Regions from separate parts of the Phascolarctobacterium sp. Marseille-Q4147 genome, predicted to be linked through region 1. Evidence: riboswitches for the same ligand, from Rfam matches in the RefSeq annotation. Region 1 holds a riboswitch; each other region holds the start of a gene.

What was found. Region 1 has a riboswitch for S-adenosylmethionine ahead of KAH19_RS05170 (methionine ABC transporter ATP-binding protein). Riboswitches for the same ligand answer to the same signal wherever they lie in the genome.
Region 2: another riboswitch for S-adenosylmethionine. It lies ahead of KAH19_RS00485 (MetQ/NlpA family ABC transporter substrate-binding protein); the one in region 1 lies ahead of KAH19_RS05170 (methionine ABC transporter ATP-binding protein).
Region 3: another riboswitch for S-adenosylmethionine. It lies ahead of metK (methionine adenosyltransferase); the one in region 1 lies ahead of KAH19_RS05170 (methionine ABC transporter ATP-binding protein).

The regions. Positions count from the first base shown of each region.
Region 1 covers NZ_CP072874.1:1,104,176-1,110,140, forward strand. The annotation lists gene KAH19_RS05155 (amino acid ABC transporter substrate-binding protein) at 1-133, opposite strand, end outside; gene KAH19_RS05160 (MetQ/NlpA family ABC transporter substrate-binding protein) at 299-1,129, opposite strand; gene KAH19_RS05165 (methionine ABC transporter permease) at 1,243-1,902, opposite strand; gene KAH19_RS05170 (methionine ABC transporter ATP-binding protein) at 1,892-2,929, opposite strand; SAM riboswitch class I at 3,121-3,220, opposite strand; gene KAH19_RS05175 (YerC/YecD family TrpR-related protein) at 3,530-3,835, shown strand; gene hisZ (ATP phosphoribosyltransferase regulatory subunit) at 3,828-4,997, shown strand; gene hisG (ATP phosphoribosyltransferase) at 5,059-5,709, shown strand; gene hisD (histidinol dehydrogenase) at 5,711-5,965, shown strand, end outside.
Region 2 covers NZ_CP072874.1:122,964-128,928, forward strand. The annotation lists gene KAH19_RS00480 (class I SAM-dependent rRNA methyltransferase) at 1-857, opposite strand, end outside; gene KAH19_RS00485 (MetQ/NlpA family ABC transporter substrate-binding protein) at 982-1,803, opposite strand; SAM riboswitch class I at 1,890-1,990, opposite strand; gene KAH19_RS00490 (Fe-S-containing hydro-lyase) at 2,098-2,664, opposite strand; gene KAH19_RS00495 (fumarate hydratase) at 2,680-3,525, opposite strand; gene KAH19_RS00500 (NADP-dependent malic enzyme) at 3,585-4,811, opposite strand; gene KAH19_RS00505 (metallophosphoesterase) at 5,006-5,485, opposite strand; gene KAH19_RS00510 (XTP/dITP diphosphatase) at 5,482-5,965, opposite strand, start outside.
Region 3 covers NZ_CP072874.1:1,655,933-1,661,897, reverse strand. The annotation lists gene KAH19_RS07840 (efflux RND transporter permease subunit) at 1-533, opposite strand, end outside; gene KAH19_RS07835 (efflux RND transporter periplasmic adaptor subunit) at 536-1,654, opposite strand; gene metK (methionine adenosyltransferase) at 1,856-3,034, opposite strand; SAM riboswitch class I at 3,137-3,245, opposite strand; gene coaBC (bifunctional phosphopantothenoylcysteine decarboxylase/phosphopantothenate--cysteine ligase CoaBC) at 3,891-5,099, opposite strand; gene rpoZ (DNA-directed RNA polymerase subunit omega) at 5,118-5,306, opposite strand; gene gmk (guanylate kinase) at 5,374-5,965, opposite strand, start outside.

The DNA.
Region 1 (5,965 bases):
CATTGCGGTAACCCATAGGAGCGAAGTTATCGTCCAGGCCGATTACCATTTTTTTCGGGCCGTCGCTGCCGCAGCCGGCAACCATCATGAGCATCATCATCAGGCCCATTACTAAAGCAACTAATTTTTTCATTTTCCACACCTCATTTGTTAATTAGCATTTAACTATGTACCCATTATACTTTAGTATGCTAAATTTGTAAAGTGCTAAATGCAAAAATTTTTTAGAAATTGCGGTAAGGCAAGAAATAAGCTCCCGCAGAAGTCTGCGGGAGCTTTTGGACTATACTTCGGTAAATCAGAATGCCGGAGTAATGGAGCCTTTGAAGTGATCTTCGATGAATTTTTTGTTTTCAGCGGAGGTGTAAATCTTCTTCAGCTGTTCAATGCGCGGATCCTTTTCGTTAGCCTTGGTGGTTACGAAGATGTTGACAAACGGGTTATCAGCGCGTTCAACCAGCAGGCTGTCCTTAGACGGGTTCAGTTTGGCAATCAGTGCATAGTTGGCATTGATTACGGCAATATCAAGGTCGCCCATTGCTTTAGGAATGGAAGCAGCGTCCAACTCCTGAATTTTGTAGTTTTTCGGATTTTTGGTGATGCTTGCTACAGAGGTGGAAACATCATTTTTATCCTTAACTTCGATGAAGCCTTTGTCAGCCAGAACAAGAAGTGCGCGAGCACCGTTGGACGGATCGTTAGGAATGCCGATGGTTGCGCCTGCCGGGATATCCTCAACCTTTTTATATTTGGTGGAATAGATAGCCATCGGGAAGTTTACGGTTTTGAAAGCTTCAACCAGTTCGAATTTAGGCTCTTTTTTCAGAGTTGCTGCCAGATACGGAGCATGTTGCATGGAGTTGGCAAACAGCTCGCCCTGTGCCAGGGATACGTTCGGGGTTACATAGTCTGAGAATTCGACAACCTCAATTTTCAGGCCTTGCTTTTCAGCCAGCTTTTTAACGTTGTCCATGATTTCAGCGTGCGGACCTGCGGTTACGCCGATTTTAACGGGTGCGTTCGGGTCAGCCTTTTTATCGGCTGCCTTGTTGTCGCCACCGCAACCTGCGGCGATGATGGTCAGTGCGCAGAGCGCAACGGTGAGTAAAAGTTTGGTAATCTTCTTCATAAGTTGTTCCTCCCTAAAATAATGGTGGTCTGCTGTCAAACAGCAGCGGCTTTTTTCTTTATTACGTCGATGAAACTCGCTTCATCGTTGTAAACCCTCATTTGGCCTGTAGATTACAGTTTGTTTTTGTTAAGCTTTTTGGATGCGTAGTCGCCTAAGGACTGCATTGCCTGTACCATGACGATGAGCACGACAACGGTGGCAATCATAACGTCCATCTGGAAGCGCTGGTAGCCGTAGCGAATTGCCAAGTCACCAAGACCGCCGCCGCCCAAGGTGCCGGCCATTGCGGAATAGCCGATTAAGCTGATGATGGCAAGCGTTACGCCCAGTACGATGGAATGCATTGCTTCGGGAAGCAGTACCTTAGTGATAATCTGCATCGGGCTTGCACCCATAGCCTGTGCTGCTTCGATAATGCCGGGGTTGATTTCCAGCAAAGAAGATTCAATGATACGTGCAATGAACGGTGCTGCGGAAATAGTCAGCGGCACAATTGCTGCGGTAGTACCGATGGAAGAGCCGACAATCATACGTGTCAGCGGAATAATTGCTACCATTAATATAATGAAAGGAGTGGAACGCGTTGCGTTGACAATCGCGCCCAGAATAGTGTTAAGCGGTTGGTTCGGCAGAATGTGGTCCTTGCGGGTTACGGTAAGAATTACGCCCAGCGGAATGCCGATTAAAGTGGAAAGTGCGGTAGAAGCGAAAACCATGTAGCAGGTTTCCCAAAAGGATTTTATTAAAAGGTCAATCATATCAGGACTCATAGCCAATTACCTCCGTTTTCAGATGCTGCTGATGCAGATATTCCAATGCATTTTTAATGCGCTCGCGGTTACCGGAAATCTCAATCAGCAGAGTGCCGAAGAGGACATCCTTCAGCTGGTCGGTATTACCGGAAATAATGCTTACGTCAACATCAAAATGTTTTACCATGCCGGAAATAATAGGCTCGCTGGCACTGTCACCGATGAAGGAGATACGTACCAGCAGCTTGCTGCCTTCGGTATAGGTATCGCTTAATTTCATCTGTTTAACGATATCAGGCAGCTCGGCGTTGATAACGCTCTTGGTAAATTCTTTGGTAGTGGGGTGCTGCGGATTGGTGAAAACGTCAATCATCGGGCCTTCCTCAATGATGTCGCCGCTTTCGATAACAGCAACGCGGTCACAGATGGTTTTTACAACCTCCATCTGGTGTGTAATCAGCACGATGGTCAGATTCATCTTTTTGTTGATGTCCTGCAGCAGATGCAGAATAGATTTGGTGGTCTGCGGGTCGAGAGCACTGGTTGCTTCGTCGCACAGCAGTACCTTAGGATTGCTTGCCAGGGCGCGGGCAATGCCTACACGCTGTTTCTGACCGCCGGATAACTGGCTGGGATAGTAGTTGGCACGGCTTTCCAGCTGTACCAGCTCCAGCAGAGGACGTACGCGCTTGTCGATTTCGCTCTTGCTCAGACCTTGGATTTCCAGCGGAAAAGCGATGTTATCATAAACAGTACGGCTTGCCAGCAGGTTGAAGTGCTGGAAGATCATGCCGATGCTCTGACGTGCTTTACGCAGCTGTGCTTCGCTCATGGCGGTCAGCTCCTGGCCGTCAACGAATACCTGGCCTGCGGTCGGTTTTTCCAACATATTGATGCAGCGCACCAATGTGGATTTGCCGGCACCGGAAAGACCGATGATACCGAAAATTTCGCCGGCCTTGATGCTCAGGCTTGTTTTGTACAGAGCATGGATGTCGCCGGCCTTGCTGTAGTAGGTTTTTTCTACATTAACTAGTTCTATCATTCTTGTGTTCCTTTCTAATGTGACTGCAAGTTTCAGCAGTCCTTATTTGAGTGTGAGAGATTATTTTCCAATAGAAGTCAGCGGATGTTGCTTGAGAGTCGCATTCTCCGGTGTACGTCTGCTGTCGGAATCGACGGCCGGCGTAAAAAAAATCCTTCACCGGCACGGCGAAGGATACGTTGCATCTGTAATCTTCATCTGCCGGAATTATCCGTTGGAATTGGCACCGTTCACTGATGTGTGGTTGCCGTAGCTTCATCGGGCCAGTCCCTCAGCTACTCTTGATGAAATCTCTGTTAAGTTTGAATGAAATAATCATACATCTATTTTAGGATATTGTCAACAGTTTTGCGTAAAATTTACTGAAAAACTGTAAAGCTGTAAAGCTGCGTCCAATGGATTTCAGGAATTGCTCAAATTATATCAAAATGCTAGGTAATTGTAAAGCGAAATGCGAAATTTTTTACAAAACCTGCGGAAAAAAGATTTTTTGTAAATTTTTCCTTGACTTTCGCAAGATAAAGTATTAAAGTATTTTTACGAGTTAGTGAGTTAAAGTACTATCGTTATATGCACGTAACGCACAGGAGGAAACTAAAAATGGCAGCAAATATTCATGATCATTTAACAGACCAATTATTCAAAGCGATTCTCAGCTTAAAGGATGAGGAGCAATGCTATAAATTTTTTGAGGATATCTGTACTATCAGCGAGCTGAAGGCCATGGCACAGCGCCTGGAGGTGGCGCGCATGCTGGATGAGGGCTGTATTTACGAAACTATCGTAGAGAAAACCGGTGCCAGCACCGCAACCATTTCACGTGTTAAGCGTTGTCTTGTTTACGGCGCGGATGGTTATAATTCTGTTATGCAAGTTATAAAAGAGGGGAAGAAAGAAGATGACTAATAAGGTATATCAGGTTCCCTACGGAACCAAGGATATTCTGCCGGGAGAGATGAAGACACGCCGTGGAATCGAAAATGCGATTATCAATGTTTTTGACAAATGGGGCTATGATGAGGTAAAAACACCCGATTTTGAATATGTTGATACCTTCGGCGCTGCCGGTACCAAAGGGGATTTCCGGTTTTTTGACCGCAGCAATAATCTGCTGGCACTGCGCAATGATATGACGGCGCCGATTGCCCGCCTGACAGCGACGCGCCTGCAGGGCGGCGAAAAGATTAAACGTCTTTGCTATCTGGCAAACCTTTACCGCTATGAAGAAATTCAGGCAGGACGCCAATGCGAATTTGAGCAGGCCGGTGTAGAAATGCTGGGTGCCAGCGGCGCTGCTGCCGATGCCGAGGTTATCGTGCTGGCAGCCGAAGCATTGCAGGCTGCAGGCTTGCAGAAGTTCGCTATCAGCCTGGGCCACGTTGATTTTATCAACGGCCTGGCGGAGGAAGCAGGCTTTGATGCTGCTCAGCTGCAGCAGCTGAAGGATTGCCTGCGCCGTCATGATGCTGTGGGTATGCAGCAGATGGCAGATGCGATGGAAAATATCCGTCCGGAAATCAAGCAGCTTTTTGCCGATTTCCTCTTCCTGCAGGGTGGCATAGAGCTTTTAGACAAAGTTGCTGCAATAGTAACTAACGCTAAGTGCCAAGGCGCTCTGAATGATTTGCGCAAAATCTATAAGCTGGTGGAAGCATATGGCGCTGCAGACTATTTGAGCTTTGATCTTGGCTTGTACCGTTCACTTGATTATTACACCGGTATGCTTTTTGAAGTGTATCTGCCGGAAATGGGTTATCCGGTGGCAGGCGGTGGCCGCTACGACAAGATGATGCAGCGCTTCGGCCTGGAGTGCCCGGCAACAGGTTTTGCTGTTGGCGTAGACCGCGTGCTGCTGGCTTTGGAGCGCAACGGCGTTGTTACCAACAACCGCACCTGGGACGTGCTGGTAGCCTGGAGCGAAGGCAAGCTGCCGGAGGCGATTGCCAAAGCGACAGCATTGCGCCGCGAAGGCCGCAGCGTTAAGCTACTGACCGAGGCTGCGGACCTGCAGGGAGCAGCGCTCGCCGTAAAGGAATATGGCTGTAAATCGTTAGTATATGTAGAATAAGCTTAAAGGAAAAAATTAGACGCATTAAGCTTATGGCTGGAAAATATAGAGGGGTATTTTTATGGACGAATACATTACTATAGCATTGCCGAAGGGCAAGCTGTTCGATAAGTCTGTACGCCTGCTGGCGAAGGTAGGCTACAGCGCCGAAAACGTTACCGAGGATTCGCGCAAGCTGGTTATCAGCAACGAGGAAACCAAGGTGCGATTCATTATTGCCAAAACCGTTGATGTGCCGACGTATGTTGAATACGGTGCGGCAGATATCGGTATCATCGGCAAGGATGTGCTGCTGGAGCAGGATAAGGACGTAGTGGAGCTTTTGGATTTGGGCTTTGGCCGTTGCCGCCTGATGATGGCAGTGCCGGAGGCTAAGCGACGCGCCAAGCTGACGGATTACGCTCACCTGAGGGTAGCAACGAAGTATCCTAACTGCGCCAAGGCTTATTTCAATAAGCTGGGCATTCAGACGGAAATTGTGAAGCTCAACGGCTCAATTGAGCTGGGACCTATCGTAGGCCTGAGCGAAATGATTGTAGATATAGTAGAAACAGGGCGCACCCTGAAAGAAAATAAACTGGCGGAGGTTGATTCTATTTTTACCGCTACTGCCAGACTGATTGCCAACCGCGCCAGCTTCAAGCTGAAATTTGCCCGCTTACATAAGCTGGTTGAGGATTTACGTATTGTTTTAAATGAGGAGGATAAATAAAATGCAGGTTACAGACGCAAGAAAGATGAGCGCAGCAGAGATTGCTGCTTTAATGAAGAAGAAGGCTTTTGACGAGGTGGAATTATCTCCGCGCATTCAGGCAGGCACGGATGCTATGTTCGGCAGACACATGACGGCAGCACAGGTTGTTGACCAGATTGTCGCTGATGTGCGTAAAAACGGTGACGAAAGCCTTTTTTACTATACTAAGCTGATTGACCGCGTAGAGCTGACACCGGAAAATATCCGCGTAACC
Region 2 (5,965 bases), 980 kb from region 1:
AGGCCGTGCATAACATCGGAGCAATTGTTAATCGCTGCGTTATGCTCTGCCATCTGCACTGCCTCCGCACTGATATCAACCGCGGTAACGCTCGCAGCGCCGCCCTTGGCAGCATTCAGCGCAAAGGAACCGGTGTGGGTAAAGCAGTCCAGCACATGCTTGCCCTTGGCAATCTTGGCAATCGCCTGACGGTTATATTTCTGGTCGAGGAAGAAGCCTGTCTTTTGGCCGTTTTCTACATCAACCGTATATTCGATGCCGTTTTCGACAATCTCGGTAGTAACAGCGCCGGGCTCGGGGCACAAATCGGTAGCAAACCAGTGCTTGCCCTCCTCCATGCCCTCCAGCAGGCGGATTCTTACGTCGTTGCGCTCATACAGACCGCGGATTTCCTGTCCCATCTCGCGCAGAATTTTAATCAGCAGCTCAAACAGCATCTGCTTGCGCATTTCAATGCCCAAGGACAGTGTTTGCGTTACCAGCAAATCATTATAGCGGTCCACGGTCAGGCCGGGAAACATATCCGCTTCGCCGAAAATCAGGCGGCAGCAGTTAAAATCACGCTCGCCCATAACCGTCAGGCGGTAATCCAGCGCATAGCGCAGACGGCGCTCCCAAAAGGCTTCGTCAAACTTATCATTAGTATTGGTGGAAATAATGCGCACACGGATTTTGGAATGGTCATTCACAAAGCCGGTGCCCAAATATTTGCCCTTGGACGTTACAACATCCACCAAGTCACCGTTGGCATACTCGCCTTCAATTTTAGTTACCTCTTCACCAAACACCCAGGGATGACCGCCGCGTGCAGCGCGCTCTCCCTTCGGGGTTACGAAAAATTTTGCATATTTACGCATATTCTACCTCACGATTTTAAGATTAGTATTTCTTTAAGTATAGCATATTTTGCAGGCGGATGCACAGAAAAAGACTGCCACCGAAATGCGTCGGCATTTCAGCGGCAGCCCTTCAATTCACAAATTAGAACGCTGCAACAACAGCGCCTTTGTATTTATCCTCGATGAACTTCTTAACCTCGGGAGAACGCAGAGCATTCATCAGCTTCTGGATTTCCGGACGGTTTTCGTCACCCTTGCGGACAGCTACGATGTTAGCATACGGAGATTCCTTCGGCTCGGTGAACAGAGAATCCTTCACCGGGTTCAGCTTAGCTTCCATAGCGAAGTTAGAGTTGATAACAGACAAATCGGTATCATCCATGGAACGCGGCAGCAGAGCAGCTTCGATTTCCACAATCTTCAGCTTCTTGTCGTTGCCAACGATATCGCCTACGGTAGCCTTAACGCCAACGCCATCCTTCAGCTTCAGCAGCTTAGCGCTTTGCAGCAGAGCCAGCGCACGGCCGCCGTTGGACGGGTCGTTCGGAATAGCAATTTTAGCGCCTTCGGGGATATCATTCAGAGATTTGATTGTCTTGGAATAAATGCCCATCGGCTCGATATGTACCTTGCCTGCAGATACAAGATTCATCTTGCGCTCGGAAACAAAGGTATCCAGATAAGGCTCATGCTGGAAGAAGTTGGCATCCAGCTCCTTATCGTTCAAAGCCAGGTTCGGTTTAACATAATCGCTGAATTCGATAATTTGCAGGTCTACGCCCTCTTTAGCCAAGGTGCCTTTGATCTGGTTGAGGATTTCAGCATGCGGTACAGCGGTAGCGCCAACCTTCAAGGTAACCTTTTTGTCAGCACCGTTGTCTGCCTTTTTGTCTCCGCCGCCGCAGCCTGCAGCAACAACTGCAAGGCTCACTAATGCCAGTAATGCAACTAATAATTTTTTCATCTTTTTTACATCCTTTCTTTATCCAACACGTCTTGCAAAACATCCGCCTAAGAAAAAAACTCCTTCTGAGGAAGGAGCCGGTCTTCCTCTCATCTTTCAAGATTACACTTGCAGGATGTAGCACCATAACCTTCGTCTGGTTGCCGGGCATCATCGGGCCTGTTCCCTCCGCCACTCTTGATAAGAGCGTGTTATTAAGATGTGAGTAATAATATATTATCCTAGTGTCTTTGTCAACATTAATCGCAAAAAAAATTAAGGGCAGAAAATCCTGCCCTTAATCTGTTAACAATGTTACTCTTTTTTATACTTGGCAATACCAACTTTATAGAAGTCATTACCCTCGCTGTCGATGCAGACGATAGCCGGGAAATCCTTAACCTCGTATCTGCGGATAGCCTCCGGTCCCAGGTCTTCGTAAGCAATCATGGTTTCGCTCTTGATTGATTGGGTGATAACAGCAGCAGCACCGCCTACAGCAACGAAATAAACAGCGCCATGCTTAGCGCAGGCATCAATAACCTCCTGGCTGCGCAGACCTTTGCCGATCATGCCGCGCATGCCCTGCTCGATCATGGTCGGGGTATATTTATCCATACGGCCGCTGGTGGTGGGGCCGGCACTGCCGACAACCTCGCCCGGTTTGGCAGGAGTAGGGCCAACGTAATAAATAACATTATTGGTCAGATCCAAAGGCAGCTTTTCGCCACGCTCCAGCGCTTCATACAAACGCTTGTGAGCAGCGTCGCGTGCAGTGTAGATATAACCGCTGATGCGTACAACGTCGCCTGCATGCAGGTCTTTGACAGTTTCTTCGGTCAGCGGAGCATTGATATATTTGATTACAGCTTCTTCACTCATCTTCAGGCGCCTCCTTTAAATTTCTGCTTCAGCCTTGCGTGCCTGGTGGCAGTTCAGGTTTACAGCGCAGGGCATACCGCCGATATGGGTATGGGTAAATTCAACATTTACAGCCAGAGCGGTAGTGCTGCCGCCTAAGCCGGAAGGACCTACACCGGTTTTGTTTACCAGCTCCAGCAGCTCGTCCTCCAGTGCCGCATAGCGCTCATCCTTATTGTGCTCGCCTACGGTACGGGTCAGCGCATATTTAGCCAGAATAGCGGCACGCTCCATATTGCCGCCGATGCCTACGCCGACGGTAATCGGCGGGCAGGGGTTCGGGCCTGCAGCACGCACGGTATCAACAACAAATTTTTTGATGCCTTCAACGCCGTCTGCCGGCTTCAGCATTTTCAAAGCGCCCATGTTCTCGCTGCCGCAGCCTTTAGGGCAAACGATAATTTTAACCTTTTCACCGGGAACAATCTTGGTGTGGATGATTGCCGGAGTATTATCACCGGAATTTTTACGATCAAATACCGGGTCGCCTACAGAGGATTTACGCAGATAGCCTTCAGTGTAGCCCTTTGCTACGCCTGCATGAATGGCAGTGTACAAATCGCCGTCAACGAAATGCACTTCCTGACCGATTTCCAGGAATACTACAGTCAGACCGGTATCCTGACACAGAGGAACAGCTTTTTTCTTAGCCAGCTCGAAGTTCTCAATCAAGGTAGCAAGGATTTCCCTGCCCAAAGGAGATTCTTCTTCAACAGCGGCATTTCTGATCTTGTCCATCATCTCCTGCGGGAGATAGTAGCAGGAATCCATGCACAGCTTGGCAATAACATCAGTGACTTCACTAACCTTTATTTCTCTCATGTTTTCATCCTCCTAAGCTCACATTGTCATTGTGAGAATAATATTTTTGATACTGCGGCTTAACGGCCGATGCGTTTAGCAGTATTGGCTCTTACAACCTCAGGATCTACAATTTTGCGTGCCAGGCCCTTTTCGATAGCAACCTTAGCTACAGCGGCAGCAACCGCCGGAGCAACACGCGGGTCAAAAGCGTCAGGTACTACATAGTCCTCACGCAGGTCTTTTTCGTCAATCAGGTCGGCAATAGCATAAACAGCAGCAACCTTCATCTCCTCGGTAATAGCGCGTGCGCGTACATCAATAGCACCGCGGAATACGCCCGGGAATACGGTTACGTTGTTAACCTGGTTCGGTCTGTCGCTGCGGCCGGTGCCGGCAACAGCAACGCCTGCTTCCTTAGCAGCATCATAGCTGGTTTCCGGAACAGGATTAGCCAGAGCAAAAACAATAGCCTTGTCAGCCATGCTTTGCATAATTTCTTTGGTGAATACGTTCGGAGCGGAAGCACCGATCATAACGTCAGCACCCTTGGCAACATCAGCAAGAGTACCCTGCTTATGCTCCTTATTGGTTACGGTAGCCAGATAGCTTTGGATGCGGTCCAGCTTAGCGTCGATGCCTTCGTACAGAGCGCCGAAGCGGTCAACCATGATTACATTTTGTGCGCCCATGTTTACCAGCAGACGGCCGATAGCACTGCCGGCAGCACCGCAGCCGTTGACAACGAATTTAGCGGTAGCAATGTCTTTTTTAACAAAGCGCAGTGCGCCCAGTACAGCAGACAGGCAGGCAATAGCGGTACCATGCTGGTCATCGTGGAATACAGGAATATCGCAGATTTCTTTCAGCTTATCTTCGATTTCATAGCATTTGGGAGAGGAAATATCCTCCAGGTTTACGCCTGCATAGTTAGGCTGCAGCAGCTTAACGGTGCGGATGAATTCGTCCGGATCCTTGGTATCAAGACAAACAGGCACAGCGTCAACATCGCCGAAGGTTTTGAACAGTGCAGCCTTGCCTTCCATTACCGGCATAGCAGCTTCGGGACCGATGTCGCCCAGTCCGAGTACACGAGTACCGTCGGTAATAATAGCAACCATGTTGCCGCGGCAGGTATATTCGAAGGAGAGGTTTTTGTCCTCTTTGATATCCTTGCAAGGTTCAGCTACACCCGGGGTATAGGCAATAGCCAAATCATGACGGGTTGCAATAGGCACCTTGCTTACTACAGCAATTTTGCCGTTATTGTCCATATGTAATTTAAGAGCTTCTTCACGCAGAGTCATTGTCATCTTTTTTCCTCCCAAGATTTCCCGACGTAAGCTGTCTAAAAAATCATTAGCTCCGTCCGATAAATAGTATACACTTATTGTATATTAAACTACCCTGTTTTGCAAGATATTTTCTTTGTAATCTACATCATTTCAAGAAATTGTCAAAAGATTTTTGCTTCCTGCGCAAAATTTTCTTAACCAAAGACTCACACCTTGAAGAATTCCACCTGCGGTGTCTGCCCCGCCTGCAGTGTAAGCACCGCAAAGCAAGGCTCCGAGCCGCCGCGAGGACGGGACGGACTGCCGGGGTTCACCAGCAGCGTTTCCGCATAATATTCGGCCATCGGCACATGCGTATGCCCGAACACCACGATATCCTGCCCCAGCTGCTTTGCCCAATAGCCCAAATCAGCCTGCACATTTCTTTCTATGTATCTGTGTCCGTGCGTCAGCCAGATTTTATAGCCTTCTATTTCCAGATACTCGTCAAATTTACTGCCGTCATCCAATAAATCACAGTTGCCGCGCACACGCACGGTTTTAATGCCTGTCGCATCATGCAGGCGGTTGGCGTCGGCCGCATAATCGCCTGTATGCAGCCACAACTCGATAGGCGGTGTCTGCTGCAGAATGCGGCGAATCGCCTGCGCACTGCCATGCGTATCACCTGTAATGCCTATTCTCATTTCTTTTTGCTCCAGATAGCAACCAGCTTACGGATTGCCTTACCGCGATGGCTGATTTTGTTTTTCTCCTGCATGGTAGCCTCTGCCATACCCTTATGCAGCTCGGTGGACCAGAACAGCGGGTCGTAGCCGAAGCCGTTTTCACCCAGAGGCTCATGCAACAGCATACCGTCGCAGATGCCGTCTACCTCATTGAGCACCTTGCCGTCGGGTTGTGCTACGCACAGCGCACAGCGGAAGCGGCAGGTACGCTTAACCTGAAACTTCATGTTGTGCAGCAGCAGATTGTTGTTGTCCTCGTCGCTGGCCTTTTCGCCGGCATAACGCGCACTGCGCACACCGGGAGCACCGTCCAGCGCCTGCACCTCCAAGCCGGAATCATCGGCAATGCAGGGCTTGCCCAGCTTCTTTGCATAATAGGTAGCCTTTTGGCGGGCATTAGCAGCAAAGGTGCGGCCTGTTTCCGCCGGTGCTTCTACT
Region 3 (5,965 bases), 550 kb from region 1:
CTGGCACCGACAACGGTAACCTCGGAAACACCCTCCACCATCTGCAGCTCATCCTTGATATTATCCTCCACAATGCGGCGGATTTCACCACGGCTACGCGAGGGCGAAGCAAAGGTATAGGCTACAATAGCGCGGGAGTTGAGGTCTACCGTCTGTGTTACCGGCTCATCAATATCATCCGGCAGCGCCTTGCGCACGCTGGCAACCTTTTCACGCACCTCACTAGCCTTCACCTGCGGGTCTACACCGATATTAAATTCCAGAACCGTTTCACTGTAGCCTTCAAGCACAGTGGAAGACAACGTCTTGATACCGGAAACCTGACTGACGCGGTTCTCAATCGGCTTGGTAACCAGCGTTTCCATTTCCTGCGGCGAAGCACCGCTGTAGGTAACACGCACGCTGACAATAGGCAAATCAACATCAGGATTCAGATCAACGCCGATTTCCGGATAGCAGCGGATACCGAACACTACCAACAGCAAAATAAACATGGTAGTAAAGACCGGCCGCTTGATAAATGTTCCAATCATCGTTATTTACCAGCCTTTTTCAAATCTATCTTGCTGCCTTCACGCAGCTTGTTGTGTCCTTCGATAACAATAGTATCCTTTTCATCCAGTCCGCTCACTATTTCAGCCAGCTTATCATTCGTATAACCGACATTCAGCACACGACGCTGTACAACGCCTTTATCATCAACAACAAATACCGTCTGCTGGTCATCACGCATCACGATAGCCTGCACCGGAATGGTGAGAACGTTAGCTTTAGGTGAAGCTGTAAGCGTAACGTTGGCATAGACGCCGGCTAAAAGACCTTCGCTGTTATCCACGCTCACCTCTGCCGCAAAGGTATGCGCCGGCAAATCCGCAACCGGAGCGATGCGGGTAATTTTACCTATCAGCTTTTTACCGGGATAAGCAGGCAGAGTAATGCTTGCTTCATTGCCGACATGTACACCGGCAATCTGGCCTTCGGGAATATGAATCGTAGTTTTCAGCATAGAGATATCAGCAACGGCAAAAATAGGCGTACCTGCCTTTGCATAGTAGCCCTCCTGATAATAACGCTTGGCAATAATACCGTCAGCAGGCGCTGTCAGCACCGTGCCCTCGGATTTAGACTCCATCGCCCGCATGCTGCCTCTGGCAGCCTCCAGCTTAGCTGCAGCATTATCACGCGCAAAGCGGTAATCATCTACCACCTGCTGCGAAACCGCACCCGTAGCATATAGCTTTTCATAACGCTGCAAATCTGTTTCCGCCTTACGCAGACTGGTCTGTGCATCCAAAAAGCTGCCCTTGGCACTTAACAGATTGGCATCTGTATCAGCCTGCTCCAAAATTGCCAGCACCTGTCCTCGGCTCACACGGTCACCCTCACGGACATAAACCTTTTCCAAGCGTCCGTCCACCTTAGCGGCAACCTCTGCCTGCCATTCCGGGTCCAGACTGCCGGAAAAGCTCAGACTGGGAACAATCGTCTGCCTTACGGGGTGAGCAGTAACGACCGCCACATTGCGTACCTGCGACAGCTTAGCAGTACGCGCCTTATCAGCCTGGATATTGCTGTAAATACGGTAGCCGATAATTACGCATACCGCAAGCAGCAGGCCAAGCGCTATCTTAACCTTGCGATTCTGTAAATTCACTTTCTTTCCTCCCTGCACCATGCCCTTGGGTTAATTATAATGGGGTAAGTTTAAATTCAGCTGAGTTTATCGTGGACAAATTATAGTTATAGATAATAATATTATACCTCTTATCAAGAGAAGTTAGCAAGTGCAAAGCCGCCGGCAGGCATAGAAAAAGCACGCTGCGGACAGCGTGCTTTCGACAGTTTTAAATTAAGCTTACAGGCCTGCCTGCTCGCGCAGTGCAGCAGCCTTTTCAGTATGCTCCCACGGCAGATCTACATCGGTACGGCCGAAATGACCATAAGCAGCAGTTTGCTTGTAGATAGGACGCAGCAAATCCAGCTCACGGATAATACCGGTCGGGCTCAGGGAGAAGTTTTTGCGAACCAGCTCAGCAATCTTGTCTTCGCTGATTTTGCCGGTGCCGAAGGTTTCAACCAGAACGGAAACCGGATGTGCTACGCCGATAGCGTATGCCAATTGGATTTCGCATTTATCTGCCAAACCTGCGGCAACGATATTTTTAGCAACGTGACGTGCAGCATAAGCAGCACTGCGGTCAACCTTAGAGGGGTCCTTGCCGCTGAAAGCACCGCCGCCATGACGAGCCATACCGCCATAGGTGTCAACGATGATTTTACGGCCGGTCAGACCAGCGTCACCTTGAGGACCGCCGATAACGAAACGGCCAGTCGGGTTGATGTAGTATTTGGTTTCCGCATCCAGCATTTCTGCGGGAACAATCGGTGCAATAACCTTTTCGATAATATCTTTGCGAATCTGCTCGTTGGAAACTTCCGGTGCATGTTGGGAAGAAATAACGATAGTATCTACACGAACAGGTTTGCCGTCATCATATTCAACGGTAACCTGAGTTTTGCCGTCCGGACGCAGGTAAGGCAGCACGCCTTCCTTACGAACCTTGGTCAGCTGCAGAGCCAGCTTGTTAGCCAGATATGCAGGCATCGGCATATAGCTTTCGGTTTCGTTGGTTGCATAACCGAACATCATACCTTGGTCGCCGGCACCGGTTTCTTCCTCAGCAGCCTGACCTTCCTTAGCCTCCAGTGCTTTATCAACGCCCATAGCGATATCAGGGGACTGCTCGTCGATAGAAATCAGCACGCCGCAGGTGTTGCCGTCAAAGCCAAATTTAGCACGGTTGTAGCCGATGTTGTTGATGGTTTCGCGGGCAATGTGTGCGATATCAACATAGCATTGGGTAGAAATTTCACCGAAAATGTGAACCTGACCGGTAGTAACGATAGTTTCGCAAGCAACACGGCCTTTAGGATCTTGAGCCAGGATGGCATCAAGCACAGCATCGGAAATTTGGTCTGCTATTTTATCGGGATGACCTTCGGTAACGGATTCGGAAGTAAATAATTTTCTCATTGGTAGCTCCTTTCATAAATAAAAAACGTTGTTGAGAGTGTTTAGATGGTATAAGAAAAGGCGTTCTCGTAATGAGAACGCCTTAAATTATTACTCTTAGCATTCTCATCTTACAGATAAACTGCAGGACTTAGCACCGTTTTACAGCTGTCACACTGCAATGGTTGCTGCGACTTCACAGGGCCATTCCCTCCATCGCTCTTGATGAGTTGTGTTAAATTGTTTACAGATGCCATTATATAACAAAATCAAGATAATGACAAGTACTTTTTTTACGAAAAATATGTGAAAATACTTTGTTGCAACTGCTTATGCTAAATAGAATTCAATTCTATTATATATAGAGTCATAATGCATACGTAGCCTTGCAAGCCTATCTTCCAAGAGCGCGGAGAAGGCTACAGATGCTATATGATTGCGACGACGGCGTACTACTGCTGCATCGAGAAACAGTCATAACGCAGATGCGACCTTGCAATCCCTACTCCAAAGAGCGCGGAGAAGGCTACAGATGCTATATGATTGCGACGACGGCGTACTACTGCTGCATCGAGAAACAGTCATAACGCAGATGCGACCTTGCAATCCCTACTCCAAAGAGCGCGGAGAAGGCTGCAGATGCTAGTATGATTGCGACGACGACGTACTTCTAGTACGTCGAGGAGCAGTCATGACGCAGATGCGACCTTGCAATCCCTACTCCAAAGAGCGCGGAGAAAGCTGCAGATGCTATATGATTGCGACGACGGCGTACTTCTAGTACGTCGAGGAGCAGTCATGACGCAGATGTAGCCTTATACGCGCTCTCTACGTAGAAGAGCGGTCATGACGCAGATGTTGCCTTACACGCGCTCTTCTAAGCGCGCTCGCGACGTATACGCAACGCCTCGTCCAAAATACGGTTCGCCACATCAACCTTCGGCATCTGCTCCAGCTCGCATACATCGCCGTTAGCATAAAGGAACTTAACGATATTGGTATCGGAGTTGAAACCGGCACCGGCAGCCGTAACATCGTTGGCTACAATCATATCAAGATTCTTTTTAACTACCTTTTCGCGAGCATTAGCCAACAGGTTTTGCGTTTCTGCAGCAAAGCCAACCAAAACCTGATGTGTTTTCTTAGCACCCAAAGTTTTGAGGATATCCGGATTTTTATCCATAACCACAGTCAGAGCATCATCTGTTTTCTTCTTAATCTTTTGGTCTGCCACATCACGCGGACGGTAATCGGCAACTGCCGCTGCCTTGATAACGATATCAACCGCATCATAAGCTGCCAGGCAAGCCTCCAGCATTTCATTGGTCGATTCAACCTGCACAGCCTTCACATTAGGCGGTACAGCAAGTGCAGAAGGACCGCTGATAAGCAGTACCTCAGCACCGCGCTCGGCAGCCATCTGAGCTACGGCATAGCCCATCTTGCCGCTGGAACGGTTGCCGACAAAGCGGACGGGGTCAATCGGTTCACGTGTACCTGCTGCGGTAACAAGTACCTTAAGGCCACGCAAATCGCCCTCACGGCCGGCAAAAAAGCTGCTCATGAACTCCACAATCTGCTGCGGTTCAGGCAGACGGCCTGGGCCGCTGGTGCCGCAGGCAAGATGACCGGAAGCAGGCGGCATTACAGTAATACCGCGGCTTTGCAGCTTAGCGATATTTTCCTGGGTTGCAGCATTAAGATACATACCGGTATTCATTGCTGGGCAGACAACTATCGGTGCCTGAGCTGCCAAAAGCGTAGTGCTCAGCAGATCATCCGCAATGCCATAGGTCATTTTAGCCAGAATATTAGCGGTAGCAGGCGCAACTAAGAAAGCGTCTGCCCAATTTGCCAAAGCAATATGCTCAACATTAAATTCCTGGTTGCTGTTCCACATGCTGGTAGCAACAGCATTACCGCTGATTTCCTTGAAGGTTAACGGAGTAACAAACTGCTGTGCATGCTCGGTCATGACCACACGCACCTCGCAGCCCTGCTTACGCAAACGGCTTACAAGATCTACAGCCTTATAAACGGCAATACCGCCGGTTACTCCCAAAACAATTTTTTTGCCCTTTAACAAGGTTTTACCCTCCCGCTGTTATACGTTTCTAGTACGCTCGTAGGTAATAGTATCGTTAGCAATTTCCTTCAGCGCAGCGCTGACCTCTTTTTCCGCGGAATTTACGCCGGGAACAGTGAGCTCGCGTGCTCTTTTTGCTGCCAAAATAACCAAAGTGTATTTGCTATCTACTTTTTCTGCCAAATAGTCAATAGACGGATCTACCATAGACATTATAGAATCACTCCTTTAAGTATTTCATGGTTCACACAGCAGACTGCTGCATAATGTGAATTTATTTTTTAGCTTTACAAATCTTATCAACAATAAAATATGTTCTGGCTACGCGGTAACGCTCAGCCTCCATAATTGTAAGTACCTTTTGCGCTGCCTTTTCCGCAATATCATTAACGATGATATAGTCATATTCCGCTGCGTAGGTCAGCTCGCTGGCTGCGGAAGCCATACGGCGCTTAATAACATCCTCGCTGTCGGTACCACGTTTATAAATACGTGCGGAAAGCTCATCTAAGGAAGGCGGTACGATGAAAACAAATACGCCCTCGGGGAAGCGCTTTTTAATCTGCAAAGCGCCCTGAATATCAATCTCCAGCAGTACGTCACGGCCGGATTCCAGCTGCTCTTCCACGTATTTGCGCGGTGTGCCGTAATAATTGCCGTATACTTCGGCATATTCCAGCAGCTCGCCTTTTTCAATCATCTGCTTAACCTCGGGAATTGTCTTGAAGAAATAGCTTTCTCCGTCAACCTCACCCGTGCGCGGTGCGCGTGTAGTAACAGAAATAGAATAACCTAAATCTGGCAGCTGGTCTCTCAGCATCTGGCAAATAGTTCCTTTGCCTGCTCCAGACGGACCGGATACTACA